One region of the Viridibacillus sp. FSL E2-0187 genome, then DNA from elsewhere that is predicted to be linked to it. Evidence: riboswitches for the same ligand, from Rfam matches in the RefSeq annotation. Region 1 holds a riboswitch; each other region holds the start of a gene.
What was found. A riboswitch is a leader RNA that binds a small molecule or an ion and turns the genes downstream of it on or off. The one in region 1 is predicted to bind cobalamin.
Positions count from the first base shown of each region.

Region 1 (6,111 bases):
CGTTTCCTCGTAAAGAGAAGAAATTTTGTCCCATATATCGGACGAATGTATTTCGATCTGTAAGAAAAATTCATTTATTGTTTGAAGCCATAATAAGTAATTTTGTTCATTTTTATAGCTGTGCCAAAGTGATGAAACAATTTGCGTGAATTGTACTTGATCTACATTATTTAACGTAACTAATACTTGATAAAAATAGTCTGGTGAAATATTTTTAGTAAATCCGTTATCGATATATTCTTTTAGAACCTCAAACCAGGGTAAAGATTCTGTTCGAATTAACTCATTCACAGCAAGCTCTACTGCACTGTCAAAATCTTGCTGTTCTTCATAAAAGGAACGTGCTATTGTTGTGACGTTTGGATAATCGGGATTTAAAGAAACCGCTTCTTTAATAACTGCGAAAGCTGAATTAATGTTATTTTGCTCGATGTAAAGAGACAGTAATTGCAGAATAATTTCGGTCATAAGTATTTTGTTATCAGTAGTAATGGAGGTATATACATTTTCAGCAACTGATAATTGGTTAAGTTCGAAGTAAGCATCCGCAATATTTTTTTGTGCCCATGGTGCTAATTCATTACTAACTTTCTCCCATTTAAAAATAGCTGATTCAAAATCTTGATGGTGATAATAAAATTCACCTTGTGCAAAACGTATATAAGATCCATCAGATATCTCATTTTTTTGTTCGTTTAAATAAACTTCTCCAAGTATTTGAAGAGGTGGATGTGTTTCATTCTCTATTAGGAATGTTTCATAATATATCTTTTTGATTAATTGTTTTTCTAATCTCATTTTTTCCTCCACTATATCTTGAAGAATACATTTTCCTCCAAGTGTAAATACTTTTTTGTATTTATGCTTTTTATATTAACAAAGAATGTGTCTTGAAAAATTTCATTTTCCTTTCATTTTTCAAGTAAGATTGTGTTTTAATGAGAAAAGTTTCAGTTTTTTTTCAATTTCACTTCCAAGTTGAGAAACAACATGATAACTTAATGCGAATATAATATTCTACATTAAGTTGTAACATTCCATGTAGAGTTCGGTTTAAAAACAATGTATAGTGAATAAGTATTAGGTATTGTGATAGGGTGATACGAAATTTAGTTAGTAAGTATATGGGAATCTGTCGATAATATCCTAAAATATTATTACATTTTTGAGAAGGAGAATTTTACAACATGATTATGCAATTCAAGAGAATGGGTGCGTTAGTGGCGGCTACTGTGTTGATGCTGAGTTTATGGATAGGGGTTACGCCTAATTCTGTAGAAGCTGCCTCAAAGAGCGTTTATACAATTTCACCAAAAACAGTACCGGTGGATAAAACGATGTTGAAATACACTACATATAACAGTAATACCAAGCATTATTATGTTCTACGTTCCTATCTAGAGAAATTGGAGAAAAAAGGTGGCGGAACGCTAGTATTAAAAAAAGGAACTTACACAATTAGTAATACGCTATATGTTCCATCAAATGTAACTATAAAAATGTATGATGGTGTAAGTATTGTCAAAGGTCAGAAAACTGGCACGAGTAAATTTAAAGCTTCAAAATCAATTTTTCAATTCATAAAACCATCAAAAGCCAATAAATCGGGTGTATATGGCAAGTATAATGGTGAAAAGAATATTTCCTTCATAGGAGAAGGTAAAGTAACGATTGATATGAAATACGAGAAAGATAGCATTGCCTTGATCATGGGGCATAACCAAAATATAAAAGTGGAAAACATCCAATTTAAGAATATGTATTCTGGACATTTTATTGAACTAGATGCTTCTAAGAATGTTGTGATACGAAAAAATACGTTTACAAATTCCAAAGCATCAGCAAACAAGAACAAAGAAGCGATTAATATTGATACACCGGATAAAACAACAGCAGGGTGGAGTCAAAAATGGAGCAAGTATGATAAAACGCCAAATCAAAATATAACAATTGAAAACAATAAATTTAAGAATCTTGATAGAGCTATTGGTACCCACAAATATTCAGGTAAAATGTATCATGATAAAGTGATCATTCGTAATAATCAAATTGACAAAACACGCTTGGATGCTATTCGTGTCATGAATTGGACGAATGCTGTTATTGAAAAAAATCTAATCCGGAATGTAGCAAATGGAAATGCTAGTACCCGTGGAATTTTAGCTAGTGGCGCAATCAACCCAACTATTAAAAACAATACTTTTGAGTCAGTAGGAAGAACGATTCAGTTTATGGCTTGGAAGAACAGTGGTCCAGGCTCACAATACGATATTACGTACAATAAGCTAAATGAAGCTAACAAAAAAGCACTTTTAACAAATAAAGCCGTTAATACTTCTGAAACAATTATTCGGATTAACAATACTTACAATGAATTCATAAAAAACACAGAAAAATTACAACTTGCATCAAAGTGATTTTCTGGATAGAAGAGACCTTCAACAATAAGAAGGTCTTTTTTATGCTGAAAGGTCTGGGACAGTAATTGATTCTTAGAAGTTAAAAAATAACAAGACTTAAAATTGATATGGCTTTAAGTTGTAATAACGAATATACTTTATATTAGGAAAACTTTTATTATTTTCATAAAAAATCACATATAGTATTGGAATAGGTGTATTTGTTTAATAGCGAATACTTAAAAGGGAAGTCGGTGAAAATCCGACATGGTCCCGCCGCTGTAAGGGTGAGCCTCATGCACATAAGTCACTGGATAATATCCGGGAAGACGCATGCAGGCGATGAACCTAAGTCAGAAGACCTGCCTGTTCTAAAAATGCTGTTAACCTACGGGAGATAGGGAGGTGTTAGAGTGCTAGGAGACAAATTTGTTCTGAAACTATAAGCATTTCTGACCTTTTTAATTGGGTTAGGAATGCTTTTTTGTATTTGAGTATATTTAATAGTGAAAATTCCGAAAATGAAGGTGAGTAAATATGTTTATAAAAAAATATAATAGACTAAGAAATTTCCCTATTCTACTAGTGATTCTCGTGATTTTTATTACTGGTTGTAGTAACAAAGCAAAAGAACAAGACAATACTGCTGATAAAGATCAATCAAAAGTTGTTACTTTTTCCATGACTGGAGATATAGGCGACTTAAACCCACATACATATTTTCCAAATGAGTTTTTTTCACAAGCTATGGTATACGAATCTCTTGTTTACTACGGGAAGGGTGGGGAAATTCAACCTTGGCTAGCGGAAAGCTGGGATATTTCGAATGATGGTAAAGAATATGTATTCCATCTAAGAAAGGATGTTGAGTTTTCTGATGGTTCGAAGTTTAATGCGGCAATTGTTAAGAAAAACTTCGATACAATTTTAGATAATCGGAAACAACATGAATGGGTAGAGTTAATCAACCAAATCAAAAATACAGAAGCAGTGGATGAATATACATTTAAACTTACTCTTCATAATTCTTATTATCCAACGCTTCAAGAATTAACATACATAAGACCTTTGAGGTTTGTTGGAGAAGCTGCTTTTCCTGACAGCCAAGACACATTTAAAGATGGACTTAAATCTCAAATTGGGACAGGTCCATGGGTACTTAGCGAATATAAAAAGAATGAGTTTGCAGTTTTCACAAGAAATGAAAGGTATTGGGGCACTAAACCGAAAGTAGATAAGGTAGTTGTTAAAGTTATTACAGACGGAGAATCTAGAGTATTAGCATTTGAGAAAAACGAACTCGATTTTATTTTTGGAAATGGCGTAATAAGTCAGGATTCCTTCCAGTTCTTAAAGGATTCGGGGAAATATGAAACTAAATTATCAGAACCTACGGCTACAAGAACATTATTATTTAACACAAACAAAGAAGCAACTAAAGACCATAAAGTGCGATTAGCACTCAATTATGCTTTCAATAAACAGGCTGTAATCGATAATATTTTTTATGGTATGGAAAAAAAGGCAGATACTTTGTTCCCACCTGTTTTGGAATACACAAAAATTGATATAAATCCATATGACTATGACGTTGCGAAAGCAGAACAGTTATTAGATGAAGCAGGGTGGAAAAAGGTAGAGGGTAAACCGTTTAGAGAAAAAGATGGAAAAGAGCTTCAACTAGAGTTCCTATTTAATAGTACGGATAACATCCAAAAGTCGATTGCTGAATTTGTCCAAGGTGATTATAGAAAACTAGGAATTGATATTAGGTTAACTAGTCAGGAAACGAATACTTTCTGGACAACGGCATTCCAAGGAAATTACGATATATTATTTACATCGACATGGGCCGTGCCTTTTGATCCACATTCTTATTTAGCCTCAATTACAACAGATTCGGAAAATGGTGGTCCAGATTATACTGCATTATTGGGTTTGCGAGAAAAGAAGGAAATTGACGAGAAGATAAAAAAAGTACTTTTAACTACAGATGAAAAAGAAAGAAAAATGCTGTATACAGATATTTTATCAACGTTACATGATCGAGCGGTATACTTACCGATTTCTTACCAATCAAATGTCGCTGTTTATCACAAGAATATTAGTGGTTTAGATTTTTTACCTCAAGAAGCTGAGGTACCTTTAACTACAATTGATGTCGAATGAAGCAAGCTTTATTAATAACAACTTAAGGAGTACTACATGAGTTGGTTTATATTGAAACGTCTAACAAGTCTAGTTCCAATATTATTAGGAATCTCCATCATCACTTTTATATTATTGCACTTAATTCCTGGAGACCCAGCAGTAGCTTATTTAAGATTATCGAATATTCCGCCAACCGATGTGGCTGTGGCTGAGCTGCGACTTAAACTCGGATTAGATAACCCTTTACATATCCAGTATCTTGAGTGGTTAGGAAAGGTAATTCAATTGGATTTAGGAATGTCCTATGTATCCAAAAATACTGTATGGGACGAGATATTGTTGCATTTAATACCTACAATTCAGCTTACATTGACTGCGCTCTTCTTTATTGTAATTATAAGCTTACCAATTGGAGTGCTTTCGGCAATATACAAAGGAAAATGGATAGATCAATTTAGTAGAATAATAGCTTATATTAGTGTTTCAATGCCTACATTTTGGTTTGGTTTTCTCGTGATCTTTTTTTTATCCGTAAAATTAGATTTATTTCCTGTTTTGGGGAGGGGGACACTAGCGCATTTAATACTCCCTTCCATGACTCTAGCTTTTGGCTATATCGGGACGTATATACGATTACTTCGAGCTAGTATGCTAGAAAATTTGAATGAGCCATTTGTTGTATATGCAAAAGCGAGAGGTTTGCGGCAAAGGCAAATTATGAGTAGGCATGTTTTAAAAAAATCTATCCTGCCTGTAGTTACTGGACTTGGTATGAGCTTTGGGAATATGTTGGGCGGAGCAGTAATTGTTGAAACTATTTTTGCTTGGCCGGGTATGGGACAATTGTTTGTCTCCTCTATTTTAAATCAAGATTATCCTATGATTCAGGGCTGTGTATTATTTATGAGTGTAATTTTCGTGTCTTGTAATCTCCTTGTGGATGTTACTTATTCCTTCCTGGACCCACGTATACGATTGGAGGGAGGGAAATGAAAATAAAGATGAAGATGAGGCGATTGCTGCTAAATTATAAGCTCATGATAATTAGTAGTATCATTATTTTAGGTATGATTGGGTTGGCACTCTTTGCTTCTTTTTTGGCTCCTAATGACCCTAACTTTGTTGATATTGCTCAGAAACTGCAAGGTCCTTCATCACAGTTTCCGTTAGGGACGGACCATTTAGGGAGATGTATATTATCGCGTTTAATCTTTGGAACTCAGACCTCGCTCGGCACAGCTATCCTTGTTATGGGGTTTATGATGTTCATTAGTATTCCACTTGGCATATTTGCAGGTTTTATAGGTGGTAAGGTAGATTACCTATTTATGAGAATCTGTGACATTCTAATGGCATTTCCAAGTTTTTTGCTTTCATTAGCATTAGTAGGGATTTTGGGACCGGGTCTTTTTAATCTTATTTTAGCGATGGTTCTTGTTCAATGGGTTTATTATGCACGTGTTATTAGAGGTATGGTGCTCGGTGTTAAAGAGCAAAATTTTATAGTAGCTGCTAAAGTGTGCGGTACACCAAAGTTTATCATTATTTTGAAACATATTTT
Region 1 is NZ_JBBOVG010000001.1:2,608,486-2,614,596, reverse strand. Features, by position in the region: gene MHH85_RS12815 (dynamin family protein) at 1-798, opposite strand, end outside; gene MHH85_RS12810 (right-handed parallel beta-helix repeat-containing protein) at 1,188-2,417, shown strand; cobalamin riboswitch at 2,596-2,783, shown strand; gene nikA (nickel ABC transporter substrate-binding protein) at 2,937-4,568, shown strand; gene nikB (nickel ABC transporter permease) at 4,605-5,543, shown strand; gene nikC (nickel transporter permease) at 5,540-6,111, shown strand, end outside.

Region 2 (6,111 bases), 2.1 Mb from region 1:
ATCTCATGAATGATGGCACCTGTTTCTTCATATACTTCCCTTTTTGCAGCTTGTTCTAACGTCTCTTCTCCTTCTACTTTACCACCTGGAAATTCAAGACCCCGCTTTGGATGATCCGTTAATAACCACTGTTTATGATATTTAGCCAAGACTAGTACATGCTTAGGCGCCATGTTAAAAGCATTTTTCTTAAAAGATAATTCAACACCATTGCCGTTTAAATCCGTAAATGTAAACATACCTTCGATCACTCCCTATTGCTCTAAGTGTAACGAAGGTATGTTTTTCAATCAACTATAATATGGCATTTGTTCGATTAGTTGCTTCGTTTCAGTATCACCAAATTCGTGAACAAGTGCATACAGTTTCTTTAAACGTAGATCAACTTCATCGTTTTCCTGATCTAAATGGTATGGAATGTAAGGTAATTGAGCTCTCCATATACTCTTCCCATCAAAGTATTCCGCTTGATTAAATAGTTGGTCAAAAATTTTTATATATTGAGGTTCAATCTGAAGTTTAAATTCCCATGGGGATTCGTCAGGAGAAGTATAGTAACGCTGATTTGCAATTGAAACGTAAAGCGTAATGGGTTTATTCATCATATCATCCTCTTTTTTAATATAGGATAACCTAATCTATATCAATTATACTTTGACGTCCATCAAACATAGCAATTTTCATTTGTTGATCAATAGAGAAAGGTTGTTTATGTATGGTTTCTAAAACTAATTTATACAATGTTTTATAAAAGCATTTCTTTATAATGCTCTACACTGATAAACGTAGTATGAATAAAACGTAAAAATCCGCCTCTACTAATCTTAAGTAAAGGCGGATTCAAAATTTTTATTTTCTTTCTCAAGCAACTTATATCAAATTTTATTTTTTGACAAATTGGATTAGCTTGAATGATGCTCTTTTAGTTTACACTTTGTACACTTCGTTTTCTTAACAATTTCGCAGTGTTTACCATTATCTCAAGTGCTGCTAAAGTTTCATCGGTTTTTCGTGTTTTTAAACCACAATCCGGATTAATCCAGCACTGTTCTGGTAAGAGAACTTCAAGACTGTCAGTTACTACAGCTACCATTTCATCTATTTCAGGAACTCTTGGACTATGAATATCGTATACACCTAAACCAATACTATTTGTATATGTTGCATTTTTGAAAGCCTCAATAATTTCACCATGACTTTTCGATGTTTCAATTGAAATAACATCCGCATCAAGTGCACGAATTGGCTCAATAAAATCATTAAATTCACAATAACACATATGCGTATGAATTTGTGTCTCATCTTCAACTCCTGAAGTAGCTAATTTGAAAGCATCGACGGACCAATCCAAATAAGCATCATGTTTTGAAGCTTTTAATGGTAAACCCTCTCTAAGTGCAGGTTCATCTACTTGAATAATACGAATACCAGCAGTCTCTAATGCTTCAATTTCCTTACGTAGTGCTAAGGCAATTTGCTGAGCTACTATACTACGTGGAACATCGTCACGAACAAATGACCAATTTAAAATCGTAATAGGCCCGGTCAACATACCTTTAACAGGTTTAGTTGTTAACGATTGTGCGTAGACTGTTTCGTCGAGCGTCATTGGTTTTTCCCACCTAACATCTCCATAAATAATTGGTGGTTTAACGCAACGTGATCCATATGAAACGACCCACGCTTTTTCTGTAAATGCAAATCCTACAAGCTTTTCTCCAAAGTATTCAACCATATCTGTTCTTTCAAATTCACCATGAACTAAAACATCAAGTTCTAGTTCTTCTTGGTACGCAATCCATTTTTTTATTTCATTTTTTATGAAATTATCATGTTGTTCCTTATCAATTAGTCCTTTTTTAAGCTGTGAACGATTGCGCTTCACTTCAGCTGTTTGTGGGAAGCTACCAATTGTTGTTGTAGGAAAGTCTGGTAGTTGTAAAAGCCTTTGTTGACGATCTTTTCGAATAGCATATGCTGATTGACGTGTTATTTGAATTTCACTCAACCTTTTAATATTCTTCAGTACTTCTTCTTGTTGACGTACTGAACTGCTATTTAGCAATTCTCTTGTCAATCGATTTTGTTCAAAAGCCACTTGATTTGCATCACGATTATTTGTTAAAGCGTTTTTCAAAATAGCTAACTCTTGTAACTTTTCGTTTGCAAATGCTAAGTTTTCATATAGCTCTTTTGGTAATTTCGTTTCTGCTGTTAGACTTACTGGCACATGCATTAGGCTACATGACGGCTGAATCCACAGATGATTGGGGGAAACTAAACTTTCTAATTCAATTAGCAATTTAAATGATTGTTGTAAAGGAGTAATCCAAATGTCACGACCATTAATAATACCCGCTGCTAGAACTTTATCATTTGGAAATCCAAATTTTTTGATATTAGAAATATTCTCTTCTAGACCATGTACAAAGTCTAGCCCGATGCCTGCTACAGGTAATTTAATCAATTCTTCATACCATTCTGCTGACTCAAAATATGTTTGTAATAGCAAATTGCTGGAGTAATTATCAGGGTTTAGTTGTTCATATATTTCTGAGATTATTTTCATATCTTCCTTAGATAAAGAAGTTGATAGAATTGGTTCTTCTATTTGAATCCATTTTGCACCGGCTGCAGAAAGATCACTCAACAGTTGACTATAGACATTGATTAACTGAAGTAAATATGACGGCTTATTCAGCGTAGCAACTTCTTTTGTTAAAAAATAAAATGTCCCTGGGCCTATGATGGTAGGCTTTAGCTCTGCATTAAAGTTTTCCTTCGCTTCTAAATAATAGCGCAATGGTTTATTGTCCAATAATTTTAAAGTTTGTCCTTCATACTCAGGTACAATATAGTGATAATTCGTATTAAACCACTTTGTCATTTCACTTGCAGGAGCAGATTGATTTCCACGTGCCATCGCGTAGTAAGTTTCTAGAGATACTAAATCTGAATTCCATTTATAACGTGCGGGAATAATTCCAAACATTGCTGCTAAATCTAACATGCGATCGTAGTATGTAAAATCACCTACGGTTACTATGTCAATCTTTGCATCTAGCTGAACTTGAATATTTGCTAATCTATACTCTTTCATCTGTACTTCGAATTGTTGTTCACTTATTTCTTTTGACCAAAAAGCTTCGATAGTTTTTTTCCATTCACGATTTGGCCCGATATATGGATATCCAATAACTGTACTTTTCATCTTTCCATCCCCCAATTCAATAAAAAACCACCATCTAATGAAAAACATTAAAAGGTGGTTGATGATTTTTAAAATAGTAAATACCGAAAAAAATCAGGAATAATAAAAGAAGACACACTATTCCCTTTCAAATTCGCTTATCGTACTAGGATATAATAATCCTTGAAAAAATCTCTCTAACACCCCCTATCCGCGTAGGTTTTTTGGTGTGTACTAAACTAAGGCAGGTCTCCTGGCTTGTCATCATCGCTTACTTTTCCTTCCCATTACAAATCTAACAGTGGATTTAAAAGTTTGCTCCTACATACAGTTGCGGGACAGCATCGGATTCTAACCGATTTCCCTTTTAAGCGACTATCAATTTAAAATAGCGCACCTTAGCCTACACGATATTTAATTGTTCACTTACTATAACACACAAACTTTAATTTGTTCAGTATATTCTAAATTTAACAATATTTATATTTTTATGATTACCAAACCGTTAAATTTGGTTATCAGTATAAATATCAGTTACACTTTCATCTCTTCTTCAATACTAACTTCAATCAAATCATTTGAGTAATATACCAGTTCGTTATACACACTTGAATATGCCTTTTCTAGTTTACCTAATTCTTCTTCAATATTTTCAATTCCACTATTTTCAATGGAGCTTTCAATCATGTTTTTCGCCTGCAATAAAGTACAAACTGTATCTGTAACTTGTGAAAGCATCACCATCGATTTTAACTGTAATTTAAACTCTTCAATATTCATTCATATTCCCCTTATCTCTTCATTAAAAAAACACCTTTTATCAATTAATAAAAGATGTTTTTATGATTAATTAATATGTTCCCTGTTGCGACAATACGTACTAGAATAAACGTTTCTATATTTAGAAACAGAAGTTTTTATCACTTCTAAATCCTCATTAGTCCAAACGCTTTCTCTAATACGCTGTCGTACAGTGATCATATAAATAGGGTTTCTATTCATTATCACATAACACCTCCTATCCACGTAGGGTTTTGGTGTGTACTAAACTAGGCAGGTCTCCTGGCTTGTCATCATCACTCACTTTTTCCTTCCCATTACAGTTCTAACAGTGGATTTAAAAGTTTGCTCCTACATACAGTTGCGGGACAGCATCGGATTCTAACCGATTTCCCTTTTAAGCAGCTATTTATTGTAAATAGTGCACCCAATTCTACACGTTATTCAGTTGTATCACCATCTTACCATAGTGTAATGCAAATATTCATAATATTATTTGCAAGTAATATAAAAAAGGATTTACATTGAATACAAATAAAAATTATTGAAGTAATTTTTCGATAGAATATTAGTATTTCTGTCTACTAATAGCAACGAGTAAGGTTCTTTTTATAGATATAAATGAATTATTCAATGGGGTGTATGAAAAGGAGGGACTTTATATTCAACTACTATTTCAAAAAAGTTGATATTATTTAGACAAACTATATTAATGTGCCAAATTATATTTTATTAAGAACTAGCAACTGTTCTAAAATTCAAACAGTTGCTGTTGTTTATACAATATTTTTCATTCATCTTACTAAAGCTTTGATACTGCGAAAAGTTGATATCCAACACCAAATATATTAAGCTTCTTCAGCCTCATAGCTAATTTGCCATTCGATACCAAACTTGTCCTTTAAACTTCCATAGCATTTGCTCCAAAATGTTTCTTGTAGCTCCATAGCAACTTTTCCGCCAACTTTTAGTGCTTCAAAAGCAGATTTAAGTTGTTCTTCATTGTCACTAACAACGGCTAGGCTAACATTATTCCCTAATATAAAAGGAGAACCAGGGAAAACATCAGAAAACATAACATTACTTCCAAGAATGTTTAGTCGAGTATGCATGACTAAATCTTTTGCCTCCTCTGGTAGAGTATATTCAGGGTTTTGTGGCGCATCACCAAAAGTCATAATTTCTGGTTTCTCTGTGTTAAAAACCTCTGCATAAAACTCCGCTGCTTCGCGACAATTCCCATTAAAATTAAGATACACATTAATAGCCATTTAGCACACTCCTCTTTTCACTTCATATTGTTTCAAACATAATTACTTTCTAATTTTATATTTCCAACATATAGTAGTCAAATTTTTCAATTTTATGACTCGTTGTTTGAACTTTTTCAACCCATTAAAAAACCACGCACTACAAAGTTGGAGTCCGCGGCTTAAGTAAATCAAACTTGAATGTCAATAGTTGCCCCTTTATAAGGATGAGCCGCTTGAGCAGGCTCTGGCATTGCTTCTAATAACTGTACAGCTGCTGTTGCTTGCATATTCATCGAATTTTGCAAAACGCTCATTTGTACAGTTTGTTGAAGCTGAGCAAGGTCCATTGACATCATAGAGTTAATATCCATTAGTATCACTCCCTTATCTTTAATAATATCGGAAATTCTAAGTTATTATTAAATGGATGCAAATATCCCCTGAAACATTTACATGTCCAAGAGAACTATCTTTCACCTTAATTCGTAGAAAGCTCTGAACTTTCAATTGTAACCGTGACGTCTGTTTCACCATATTTGCCATACGCCGCATGATAAGCAGGACCTACACCTTGTATAAAACCAAATGAATGACGGATACCTGCTGAGATGAATTTTTTCGCCTCAATAACAGCTTCTGGTACAGTTTGACCTTTTGCTAAACCCGCAGTGATAGCTGCGGAGTATGTACAGCCTGCACCATTTGTATGAATTGTATCGAAACGTGGCGACTCCAATAAATAGAATTGTTCACCATCAAATAAGACATCAATTGCCGGGCCCTCTAATCGACCGCCCTTTACAAGTACATATCGTGGTCCCAATTCATGTAATTTCTTAGCTGCTACTTTTAAATCTTCTATCGAATTCAGCTCCATACCGTCTAGTA
Region 2 is NZ_JBBOVG010000001.1:462,023-468,133, reverse strand. Features, by position in the region: gene ytkD (RNA deprotection pyrophosphohydrolase) at 1-239, opposite strand, end outside; gene MHH85_RS02290 (transposase) at 291-605, opposite strand; gene metE (5-methyltetrahydropteroyltriglutamate--homocysteine S-methyltransferase) at 923-3,211, opposite strand; cobalamin riboswitch at 3,417-3,606, opposite strand; gene MHH85_RS02280 (hypothetical protein) at 3,725-3,970, opposite strand; gene MHH85_RS02275 (hypothetical protein) at 4,037-4,198, opposite strand; cobalamin riboswitch at 4,226-4,416, opposite strand; gene MHH85_RS02270 (VOC family protein) at 4,819-5,241, opposite strand; gene MHH85_RS02265 (YjfB family protein) at 5,412-5,594, opposite strand; gene thiD (bifunctional hydroxymethylpyrimidine kinase/phosphomethylpyrimidine kinase) at 5,702-6,111, opposite strand, start outside.
Region 2: it holds a riboswitch for cobalamin, as region 1 does, so the genes downstream of both, metE (5-methyltetrahydropteroyltriglutamate--homocysteine S-methyltransferase) here and nikA (nickel ABC transporter substrate-binding protein) in region 1, are expected to answer to the same signal.

Region 3 (6,111 bases), 780 kb from region 1:
AAAGCCTGTTAGGTTGAAAATGAATGACTTAGAAGCCATCATAATGGAGGTAAAAGAAACAAGAGAAATATTACTTGAACTAGCTTTCCGAGAAACATATTCTCATGAAACAAAGGATTATCTGAAAGCAAGTATAAAAAGTTGCTTAGATCTTGAAGAAAGTATTCGATATTTGCAAAATTCTCAAAATAATTCTAGGAGTACTTTAACTAGACAATTTAGAAACATCCAAGGGGAGTTTATATCTAACTTCGATTTATATACTTCCTTCTACCAATCATATAAAAGCGATTTGCTAGAAAAGTAGCTATTTAGGTGAAGGCATCATGATATAATGGTGGAGAAGATCTAAATGGAGTTGAGAATAAAGTGGAGTATGATTACTACAATAACCCTGAAACTTGGATTGGTGGTTTTTATGAGCTTTCGATGGAATATTTTCCTTCAGGGGATAGTAAAAGGCTCAATATAGCTCTCGAAGCATTGTGTAAAAATGCATTAGTTAAAGGTCTATGGAAAGAAAAAGGGGATTACCCAAACCAATCAATATCTTTACCTATACATATAGAAAATCAAAGTAATAGCCAATTTTACGGAACATTATCTCTATCAAATGGTATTGAGTTACCTTGTGTTATTTTTGTTACAAGAATAGAGACTGAGTCAGATTGGTTAGACATCGCTATACCACAAGCGTCATTTGAAAAGATTTTTCCATATAAATATCCCCTTACATATAAGTTAAACCCATGGTTGAATAAAATTGATGAGATATATACGCGATTAGCAGAAACCATTTTCGCCAATTCACCATTTGATTTGGCAATGATAGGTGAAGAAATTACAGGTTACACAAATCAAGAAGAGATAACTGTTAAAATTGTTAAAAATTTCACTTGTATACTTCCAAACCATTTGCAAAGACAACTAGGGCTTGAAGGAGAAGGAAAAGAATTGTCTAACAAACTTATTCTGAATAACATTTAGAGAGGTATTTAATGAAAAATATTAACGTGGATTTAGTTGTGAAATTGATAAATGAACAATTCCCCAAATGGTCTTATCTAGCAATCAAACCTGTAAAATTTAGTGGGCATGATAATAGAACTTTTCATTTAGGTGAGCAAATGAGCGTAAGGCTGCCAAGTGCGGCCAGCTATGTTCCTCAAGTGGAGAAAGAACAAAAATGGCTACCCATCTTAAGCAAAGATCTTTCTTTACCAATTTCTACACCATTAGCTAAAGGTAATCCTAGTGAAGAATATCCTTGGCCTTGGTCTATCAATGAGTGGTTAGAGGGAGAGTCATTGACTCACAAAAACATTCATGACATTAATCAATTGGCAAAGGACTTAGGAGCATTTTTAATTGAATTACAATCGATTGATGCTAGTAAAGGCCCTATAGCTGGCGAGCATAATTTTTATAGAGGTGGATCTTTAGCTGTTTACGATGAAGAATCTAGAGATGCTATTGTGCGTAATAAAGATGTTTTTGATGAACACTTATTAATAGAGATTTGGGATCTGGCCTTGGCTACTAAATGGAATTCAAAAGCAGTTTGGGTTCATGGTGATGTAGCACCAGGTAATTTATTAGTTAAAGACGGTAAGCTTTGCGCAGTAATTGATTTTGGAATATTAGGAGTGGGAGATCCTGCTTGTGATGCTGCAATGGCTTGGACATTTTTTGATGAAAAGAGTAGAAAGACATTCAAAAATACATTGAATATGGATAAAGAAACGTGGAGAAGAGCAAGAGGTTGGGCTCTCTGGAAGGCTTTAATAACATACTCGGGAAATAAAAATACTAACAGAGCCATAGTAGAAGAATCATACAAGGTTATTAATATCATCGTAGAAGATTACGTAAGAGAGAAAAACGGTTAAATTTCTTTCCTTCCTAAGCATCAATCGAATAGAAGTAGAAATGTAATGAAGACAATTATACAAGCATTTTTTTGTTCATTGATAATACATATAATATTATTCATCTATACTTTTGTTGGGGATATATTAAAACAAAATTTTACAAGCCAAATATATTAAACGAATATGACCCTGTTGTTCAAACGGATCTGGTATTCGCTTTTATAGGTTATGGTTCCCCATTAGTCTTTTTAGGCATCTTGTTTATAAGTATTATCTATTATGTGCTTTTATTATTATATTGATAAAAAAATATATTAAACCTTATTTTAAATTACGCAGTTTGTAGTGAAAAATAAAGTAAGAGCGTTCATACAACACAAGTGCTGCTTAAATTAACTAATTCAAAGAAAATATTACTCCAAAAAGAATATATTAATGAACTTATAAATTGCTCTTACTTCAACGCAGGAGGTAGATAGATGAGGCTTATATTAGAACTGATTCGTATAATTTTTATTTTTTTACTTTTAGGTGGTATTATGGGAAGCATTGTAAAGCAAATTTACTCACAATTTGATATCAATGTAGATAATACTACTGGTGGTTGGTTAGTAGGGATTTCTATTCTTATGCTATTATTTGTCTTGTATCGTAATAAACTTCAGTTTTCAGGATTCTATAAGGCCAAGAATCAAGTGAAATTACCAAAAATAATGAGCTATACGTGTACTATTTTTGCTATTTCAATGCTATTTATAGCTCCATTTTTCGCATAAAATAATGCTTCATTTATCAATCAGCTGTTAAAAACTACACTAAAATATTTCTATAAAGTCGTTTGAAAATCTAAGTTTAACAACAATAACGTCTTATTACGGAGAAGTTAATACGGATTTGCAATTATCGGCTACGCTGAACTAAACATGTATTGCCGGAGTGAGACGGATTTAAGCATTTTGTTACGCGAATTGTTCAGCTGATAATATTGAATAATCTCACTTTGAGAAATTCCCAATTCTAGATTTACTTTTTATTTGAAGAATGGTACACTTAGTTCTGTTGAATAACAATATATTGTGTTCGTTTTATTAAGGTACTACTATATGTAGTTTAAAAGGGAAGTTCGGTACAATACCGACGCTGTCCCCGCAACTGTTAAGCTGACGATGATTAAAGCCACTGTGCATTCGCATGGGAAGGGGATCAAAGAATGAAGCAAAGCCAGGAGACCTGCCTATATGAAACAAATCAATCATTTCTTCGGGGAATAAGAAGTGGGAACGTAAACATTCTTATGTATTTTTAACGTTCCCATCTTAGGCTGTCTCTCTTAGAGATAGCCTTTTTATATAATGAAAAGAGGTATATATATGAAACTTTATACGAAAACAATCTGTCCTAAATGTCTTTGGGTAAAATCTGAATTACAACGTGCAGGACTTGAGCCAGAAATTGTGAACATTGATCACGATGAACAAGCAAAGCAAACAATTATTGATGCAGGCTTTTTAAGCGTGCCTGTTCTTGAATATAACGAAACATTTATAGGAGATGTAACGGAGATTGTTTCTCAAATTGAGCTGATTGCACAATGATTGTTTATGCAAGTCGTACTGGCAATGTCCGAAATATAGTCTCCAAACTAAAGGTAGAATCAATTGAAATCTCTGAGGGATTATTATTGAGCGAGCCTTATCTATTAATTACATATACTGACGGTTTAGGTGATATCCCTGTAAAAGTGACTCGTTTTTTAGAAGAAAACAAGGAATTGTGTAAGGGAGTAGTTGTCAGTGGCAACAGTAACTTCGGACATGCGGTATTTGGAGGTGCTGGTGAGAAAATCGCAGCAACTTATCATGTTCCCTTAGTGCGTAAGCTAGATTTAAGGGGATATCAAGCTGATTATGAAGCAATACAAACGTTTTATGAAACGAGGGTGATGGGATGAAAACATATTTAAAACTTAATAATGATGTACTGAATAGTTATAGCACAACTGGTCAATTAGAGTTAGAAAAAGATCGTGAAGCAACGCGCCGTTACTTTTTAGAATATGTAAATGTGCGTTTACGTTACTTTATTGATATCGAAGAAAAAATTCGCTATTTAGTCGATGAAGGTTACTATGAGAAAGAATTTATCGATATGTATGATATGGAATTTATTAAACAGCTGTACAAAAAAGCATATGATTATAATTTCCGTTTCCCATCCTTCATGAGTGCAAGTAAGTTTTACGATAGCTATGCAATGAAAAGTCGTGACGGGGAAGAAATTTTAGAAAAATATGAGGACCGTATTGTCATTATTGCTTTGTATTTAGCACAAGGTGACACTACACTAGCAGAACGTTCCGTCGAAGCTATGATGGAAGCATATCAACCTGCAACGCCAACAGCATTAAATAGTGGGAAGAAAGCACGTGGCGAATTAGTTAGCTGTTTTAAACTATCTATGGATGACTCCATGAATAGTATTGCTGAAAATATTGGTTATTGTTTGGAACTTTCACGCCTAGGTGGAGGAGTTGGGGTGAACTTAACGGATTTACGTCCATTAGGTGATCCAATTAAAGAGATTTTAAATCGTGCAAGCGGTGTTATCCCAGTAGCCAAACTACTAGAAAATTCATTCAGTTATTCAAATCAGCTTGGACAACGAAATGGTTCGGGAGTTGTCTATCTAAATGTATTCCATGCGGATATCGAAAATTTCATTTCATCAAAAAAACCGAATGCGGATGATAAAATTCGTCTAGCAACTCTATCAACAGGCATTATTATTCCAAGTATTTTCTTTGAACTTATGAAACGAGATAAAGATATTGTATTATTTAGTCCTTACGATATTTATAAAGAATATGGCAAGCGTATGTCTGAGATTTCAATTACAGAGATGTACTATGAGTTACTAGATAATCCGAATATCCGTAAGATTAAACGTTTGAATGCGCGTAAACTTTATACAGAAGTAAAAAAAGCGCAATTTGAATCGGGCTATCCGTTTGAAATTTTTGATGATAATGTTAACGAAGTACATCCACTCAAAAATATCGGTCGAGTGAAAATGTCAAACTTATGTACAGAAATTTTACAAGTACAGGAAACAAGCATTATTACTGACCAAGATAAACCAAATGAATACGGGCTAGATGTATCTTGTAACTTAGGTTCAATTGATATCCATGCAGCGAGTAAAGTAAAGGATTTTGAAAAGTTAGTCGATACAGCTATGCACCTTTTAACAAATGTGTCTCAAATGACGCACATAAAGAATGTTCCGTCTGTCGCAAAAGCAAATAAATTAATGCATTCAGTAGGGCTTGGTTGCATGAATCTACATGGCCATCTTGTTACCGAAGGAATCATGTATGGCTCGAAAGAATCTGTTGATTTTATGGATTGCTTTATGGAAGCGATGAACTATTATTCTCTCAAATCATCAATGGAAATTGCCAAAGAAAATGGCGAATCATTCTACCGATTTGAGGATAGTGATTATGCTTCAGGTATCTATTTCGATCAATATGTAAATAAAATCGAAGAAGAAGTATCACCTGTTGTGTTAAAAGCACTTGGAAATGTTCCAATCATAACGACAAAGATGTGGGAAACGTTAAAGCAAGATGTCATGCAATACGGTTTATTCCATTCATATCGTTTAGCTATTGCACCAACTGGTAGCATTTCATATATTCGTAGTTGTACGGCATCAATTGCTCCAAGTACAGAGCGTGTAGAGGTACGTGATTATGCGGATAGCCGAACAATTTATCCAATGCCACATTTAACAAATGAGAATAGTCATTTATATGTAGAAGCATACGATGTTAATCCATACGACTTAATCGACTTATACGCAGCTTCTCAAAAACACGTAGATCAAGGTATTTCGATGACGCTTTATGTAACTGACAATTGGACAACAGAACAATTGGCGAAAATTTACATTTATGCATGGACAAAAGGGATTAAGTCCGTTTACTATGTTCGTCAACGATTACAAAGCTTAGAGGAGTGTGTAGCATGTCAAATTTAATCTACGAGGCGGTCAATTGGAATAAGCCAACGAGTGAACTTGCACAAGTATTTTGGGACCAGCAATGGAAGCAAATTTGGTTCCCTGAAGAAATAGCAGTAAGTAAAGATGTCAAACAGTGGCAAAGTTTTGAGCATCAGGATACGTATAAAAAAGTATTTGCAGGATTAACGTTACTTGATACAGTTCAGACAAATAT
Region 3 is NZ_JBBOVG010000001.1:1,827,320-1,833,430, forward strand. Features, by position in the region: gene MHH85_RS08805 (hypothetical protein) at 1-307, shown strand, start outside; gene MHH85_RS08810 (hypothetical protein) at 370-987, shown strand; gene MHH85_RS08815 (aminoglycoside phosphotransferase family protein) at 999-1,889, shown strand; gene MHH85_RS08820 (hypothetical protein) at 2,351-2,647, shown strand; cobalamin riboswitch at 2,946-3,123, shown strand; gene MHH85_RS08825 (glutaredoxin family protein) at 3,242-3,466, shown strand; gene nrdI (class Ib ribonucleoside-diphosphate reductase assembly flavoprotein NrdI) at 3,463-3,822, shown strand; gene nrdE (class 1b ribonucleoside-diphosphate reductase subunit alpha) at 3,819-5,912, shown strand; gene nrdF (class 1b ribonucleoside-diphosphate reductase subunit beta) at 5,900-6,111, shown strand, end outside.
Region 3: it holds a riboswitch for cobalamin, as region 1 does, so the genes downstream of both, MHH85_RS08825 (glutaredoxin family protein) here and nikA (nickel ABC transporter substrate-binding protein) in region 1, are expected to answer to the same signal.

Region 4 (6,111 bases), 630 kb from region 1:
CTGCTACTGGTATTATGCGTGTAGCACTATTCTTAGCGGTATTAGGTGTAGTACATCAAGGTTTGGCAATTGACCCTGCTAACCCACCTGCTTCTGTCTTTAAATTAGCTGCAGGTGAAATTGGTTATCGTATGTTTGGTGTTATTATGTGGGCAGCTGCGATTACTTCTGTAGTCGGTGCTGCATATACATCTGTATCATTTATTCGTTCATTCCACCCAATGATTGAAAAGTATCATAACTGGGTTATTATTGGCTTTATCGTGGTATCAACTATCACATTTGCATTCGTTGGTAAACCTGTGAAAATTCTAGTTTTAGTAGGGGCAATCAATGCAATAATCTTACCGCTTGCACTTGGTACGTTATTAATCGCAGCATATAAAAAAGATGTTGTTGGGAACTATAAGCATCCGATGTGGTTAACGATTCCTGGTATTTTTGTTGTAGTCGTTATGGCTGTACTTAGCGTTCGAACACTTATTGTCGAATTACCTAAACTATTTAGCTAGTAAAGAAAGTGGGGAAATATGATGACACAATTCGATACAATGGCTCCAACTGCTATTCGAAAATTAATTCGAAATGGTGAACTGACAGGACCAACAGCGGGAATGGCTAAAGGCTATACACAAGCAAACTTAGTGATTTTAAAGAAAGAATATGCGTATGATTTCTTGTTGTTCTGTCAACGCAATCCCAAATCTTGCCCACTAGTGGATGTATCCGATATTGGGTCATTTACACCTAACTCTATTGCTCCTGGTTCAGATATTCGCAAAGATATACCGAGATATCGAATATATCGTGATGGTGTTTTCACTGAAGAAGTAACCGATGTTACAGATTATTGGGAAGATGATATGGTTTGTTTTCTATTAGGATGTAGCTTTACTTTTGAAACGCCACTACTTGCAAGTGGAATTCCAGTAAGACATATTGAAGAAGGTTGTAATGTACCTATGTATAAAACGAATATCCCATGCGAAAAAGCAGGTATTTTTGAAGGCCCAATGGTTGTTAGTATGCGTCCTATGAAACATGCTGACGCAATCCGAGCTGTACAAATTACTTCTCGCTTCCCAGATGTTCATGGTGCCCCAGTTCATATTGGCGATCCAAGCCAAATTGGGATCACAGATGTGAATATGCCTGATTTTGGAGATGCTGTAACAATCAAAGAAGACGAGGTACCAGTATTTTGGGCTTGTGGCGTTACACCTCAAGCAGTAGCGATGGAAAGTAAACCAGCTATTATGATTACCCACGGACCCGGTTGTATGTTCATCAGTGATTTAAAAGATGATAAATTAAGCGTACTTTAAGTTTTAAAGCGCCTCCAAGTTAGAAAGTTAACTTAGAGGCGTTTTTTATATGTGTTTTACTTATATTTTCCTTAACATCTTGTCACTGCAAGTGATGTTTTTTCTTAGCTAATCCTCCTTTTTTGATTCCAAAAATACTATTTATGTAAATATATCCATTAAATATATAAATAGGTATTATTATATCAATATTTTTTAGTTTACATAATATTATTATGTAAACTAAACTCTATACTTTCAATTTTTTAAACGAGAACGTATTATTATTAAAGCAACTTATTTTTGATATGTTGTGATTTGTCATAAAGGAGATTGTTATATGAATGATAAGCGATTTAAAATTGCGCATCGGGAAGCTATCATTGGGGTGATTCTTGTAATCATCAACTTCAGTATTTGGTTTGGCTTTGCTTATGGGATGGGCTCAGGAGATCCTTCTTCTTATACATATGTATTTGGTTTTCCAGCATGGTTTTTCTATAGCTGTATTGCAGGTACTATTTTCATGGTCATCCTGATAGTTTTTGTTATTAAATTCCTCTTCACAGAAGTGTCATTTGACGATGAGGAGAGTGAACACAAATGATACATTGGCAAGTAATTATTCCATTAGTTGTTTTTCTTGTACTTATATTTGGAATTGGGATATGGGCAAATCGCCAAGTCATGCAATCAAATTCGTTCTTGCAAGAATATTTCCTTGGCGGACGTGAAATGGGTGGCTTCTTACTAGCGATGACAATGATGGCCACTTACGGTAGTGCAGGTAGCTTTATTGGCGGACCAGGTGTTGCCTACAATACTGGCCTAGGTTGGGTACTTTTGGCGATGGCCCAGTTACCAGCAGGTTATTTCGTTCTAATGATTCTCGGTAAAAAATTTGCAATTATTGCTCGTAAATATCAAGCAATCACACTAATTGATTTTTTACGTGAACGATATCAAAGCAAAACGGTTGTCATAGTATCTGCAGTTAGTATAATTCTATTTTTATTTGCTTCCATGGCTGCACAGTGGATTGGTGGAGCGCGATTAATAGAGTCATTAACCGGCTTAAACTATTCAGCTGCATTGTTTATCTTTGCAGGTGCTGTATTAATATATGTGATTATTGGCGGTTTCCGTGCAGTCGCATTAACGGATGCAGTACAAGGTTCAGTAATGGTCATTGGGACAGTCATTTTACTTGTCGCAACGGTTATTGCTGGTGGTGGAATTTCAAATATAATGAGTGATTTAGTCGCTGAAAATCCGAATCTTGTATCTCCTTATGGTGCAGATCGTAGTTTAACGCCATTATACGTATCGACATTTTGGATTTTAATTGGGATAGGTGTTATAGGCTTACCTCAAATTGCGGTTCGTGCCATGTCATATAAAAACTCAAAAGGCATGCATTCAGCCATTATTATTGGCACAATTGCACTGGCTACAGTTATGTTTGGCATGCATTTAATTGGTGTACTAGCACGTCCTGTACTACCAGGGGTAGAAATAGGTGATAAAGTGATGCCTTTACTGACTTTAAAAGTATTACCACCTTATTTAGCAGGAATTGTACTTGCTGCTCCTATGGCAGCAATCATGTCTACGGTCAATGCTTTACTTATTTTAGTAAGTTCAACTGTTGTAAAAGATATTTACTTAAACTATATAAAACCAACTGCTTCAGACGCACAGATTAAAAAGGCAAGTTTCTATGTGACTACAGTTATTGGAATAGCTGTGGTACTAGTAGCTCTACGACCACCAGATTTACTTATCTGGCTGAACTTATTTGCTTTTGGTGGATTGGAATCTGTATTCCTATGGCCGGTTATATTCGGTCTATATTGGAAAACAGGAAACAAATACGGTGCGATTGCTTCAATGATTATCGGGATTTCATCATATATCTACATCGATCAAATAATGCCAAGTGTATTAGGTATGCATACGGTTACGTTGCCTATTATCTTATCTTTAGTAGCATTTGTTGTAGTAAGTCTTGTTACGAAGGACAAAGTTAAGAATGAGACCTCAATTATTTAATAAAAAACACCAAACTTTCAATTACAAAGTTTGGTGTTTTTTATATGGAAAAATAGGATAAAAATTTTCGTTAGAATAATTGACAGATAACTCAAACTGTTATATATTAATAAAAAATAATAAATTTGTTATATAACAGGAGGTTTCACATGGAAATGTATAGAGAAGGTTATGAAACGTATTGTCTTGCTTGTGAAAATTATGGTATGGAGTCAATGAATTTTTATCTTTATGTGAAAAACTTAACAGTAGAACAGTTAAACGCATTCAATCAACATACGAAGGGAAGCGATGATTACGAAGTCTGATGCCATAGCAATTTTATAAAAACCCTACCCGTTGCTCAAAACAGGTAGGGTTTTGTCATGTTTCTGTTAAATTAAGAGAAAAAAGTCTGAATTTTATTACAATACAAAAATCTAATTTACAATCTAAAACTTTTATGAAATACTTTAGATTAATAGACAATTAAATATTTCTTATAAGAGTGCTTATGTTCATCATAAGCTAAAAGGGAAATCGGTGTAAATCCGATGCAGCCCCGCTACTGTAAGTGTGGATGAAATTGTTGCGAACCACTGGTGCATGTTTAATGCGCTGGGAAGGAACAAGAGTAAATAGATACACAAGCCAGGAGACCTGCTTTTATAATGTAGTTTCAATCTTCGAGGGGGAGATTTGGAGCATCGAAGGCCTTTTTGTATATAACTGTACATTTTTTTGGCATTTCGCCGTCCAAATTCTCTTTACATTGCGTAAAGGGATATTTTTTTGCCCTTATATATATGTTCATCCTTTTGAAGCAAAAACTACAAATAATTCACAAAAAGATATGGGGGATTTCAACATGTACACAAGTAAATGGGTAAGAAAATGGGTAGCACCAATCGGCATGGCAAGTTTATTAGCCTTTTCACAACTACCGGGACAATTGTCAACAGTAAACGCTGCAGAAAATACTTCAGCGACAGTTCAAGTACCAGCGAAAGATGTCAGTTATAAAAACGTTCTAAATTCAACAGCGGCATTTTTACTACAACAAGTGCCTAACCCGTCATTTGGTGATGAAGACTATGTAACAGATTTCGCTCGTGCTAGCGTACCAGTTCCATCTAAATACTATGAAACTTACTATAACAACCTTGTTAAAGAGGTTAAAAGTAAAGATGGTAAAATTTCTGAAGACGTTGGTAAATATTCAAAAGTCATTATTGCATTAACAGCAATCAACAAAGATCCACGTAATGTGGGAGGTTATGATTTAGTTAAATCTATGTATGATACATATTTGGCTACTGAAGAAGCGAAAAAATTAACTAATGGGAATAAATTTCATTTCTTAAACGCTATTGATACGAAAAATTATGATTTATCAAATGAAGCGAAATACGCTGAGATTACAAGAACGAAATTGGTAAATGATTTAGTAAAAGATCAATTTGAAGATGGATCATTTGCATGGTCTCTAGATTATGGGTCTGATAAAGATTCAACGTCAATGACGGCTACTGCTTTAGCACCTTATACAAAGGATGACAAAGTAAAAGCAGCAGTTGAAAAAGCAAATGATTATTTAGGTAAAGAACTAGGTGAACAAGGCGGCTTCTACTCAGAGTGGGCAAAAGGTGACAGTCCTGAAACGGTATCTCAATTCATCATCAATTTAACTTCTAATCAAACAAATCCAAAGACGGATCCACGTTTCATTAAAGGTGATGGTAACTGGGCTGTTTCTAACCTAGTAAATTTTGTAGATAGTGCTACGGGTGGGTTAAAGAGTGGTTTATCACTTAAAATTCCAAACTTAATGTCTTCAGATCAAGGATTACGTGCACTTGCTGCATATAATCGTCTAGAAAACGACAAAAACCGTATTTATGATATGTCAGATGCTGCAGAATCTATTAAATTCTACGCAGTAGATATTGCTGCACCGGTAGTGGAGTCTGTTGGTGATAGCGCAACTGTTGTTAAAGGAAAAGCTACTGCAAATGCTACAGTTTATATTTACAATAACAATAATTTATTAAATAAAGCTAAAGCTGATACTAAAGGGAATTTCTCAGTAACAATTAAAAAACAAGCGGCTGGAAGCAATATTATTGCAATCGCAGAAAATGCTGATGGTGTAAGAAGTAACAATGCCTCGATAGTTGTTAAAGACATTACAGCACCATTACTAGCAACAGCTAACATAGTTAGTGATCAAACAACTATTGTTAAAGGCAAAGCAGAATCTGGTGCGAAAGTTACAATTTATAACGGCTCTAAGTTACTAGCATCAACAACTGCTTCTGCGAAAGGCACATATTCTCTAACAATCAAAAAACAAAAAGCGAATTCAACATTGAAAATTTATGTTACAGATGCTGCTAAAAATAAGAGTAAAGCATACACATTAACTGTAGTAGATAAAACGGCTCCTAAAGCCCCTTCAGTTAAAAAAGTAACAAAATCAACTACTAAAGTGACTGGTACTGCTGAAAAAGGTGCAAAGGTATATGTATTAAAAGGCAAGACGTCTATCGGTAAAGGCACTGTAAATAGTAAAGGTCAATTCACTGTGAAAATTAAAAATCAAAAGGCTAATTCGAAATTAACAGTCTATGCCAAAGACAAAGCCGGCAACAAAAGTAATGCTACAAAAGTAACAGTTAAAACGAAATAATTTGAAAGAATTAGGAAGGGTGTTGGAGTTAATCTCCAGCACCCTATTCCCATCTATAAGAAGAGGTGCGATAAATGAAAAAATTAA
Region 4 is NZ_JBBOVG010000001.1:1,974,739-1,980,849, reverse strand. Features, by position in the region: gene MHH85_RS09580 (NRAMP family divalent metal transporter) at 1-512, shown strand, start outside; gene MHH85_RS09575 (putative hydro-lyase) at 534-1,325, shown strand; gene MHH85_RS09570 (YhdT family protein) at 1,645-1,911, shown strand; gene panF (sodium/pantothenate symporter) at 1,911-3,356, shown strand; gene MHH85_RS09560 (transcriptional regulator) at 3,506-3,664, shown strand; cobalamin riboswitch at 3,825-4,017, shown strand; gene MHH85_RS09555 (Ig-like domain-containing protein) at 4,204-6,024, shown strand; gene MHH85_RS09550 (DUF4430 domain-containing protein) at 6,099-6,111, shown strand, end outside.
Region 4: it holds a riboswitch for cobalamin, as region 1 does, so the genes downstream of both, MHH85_RS09555 (Ig-like domain-containing protein) here and nikA (nickel ABC transporter substrate-binding protein) in region 1, are expected to answer to the same signal.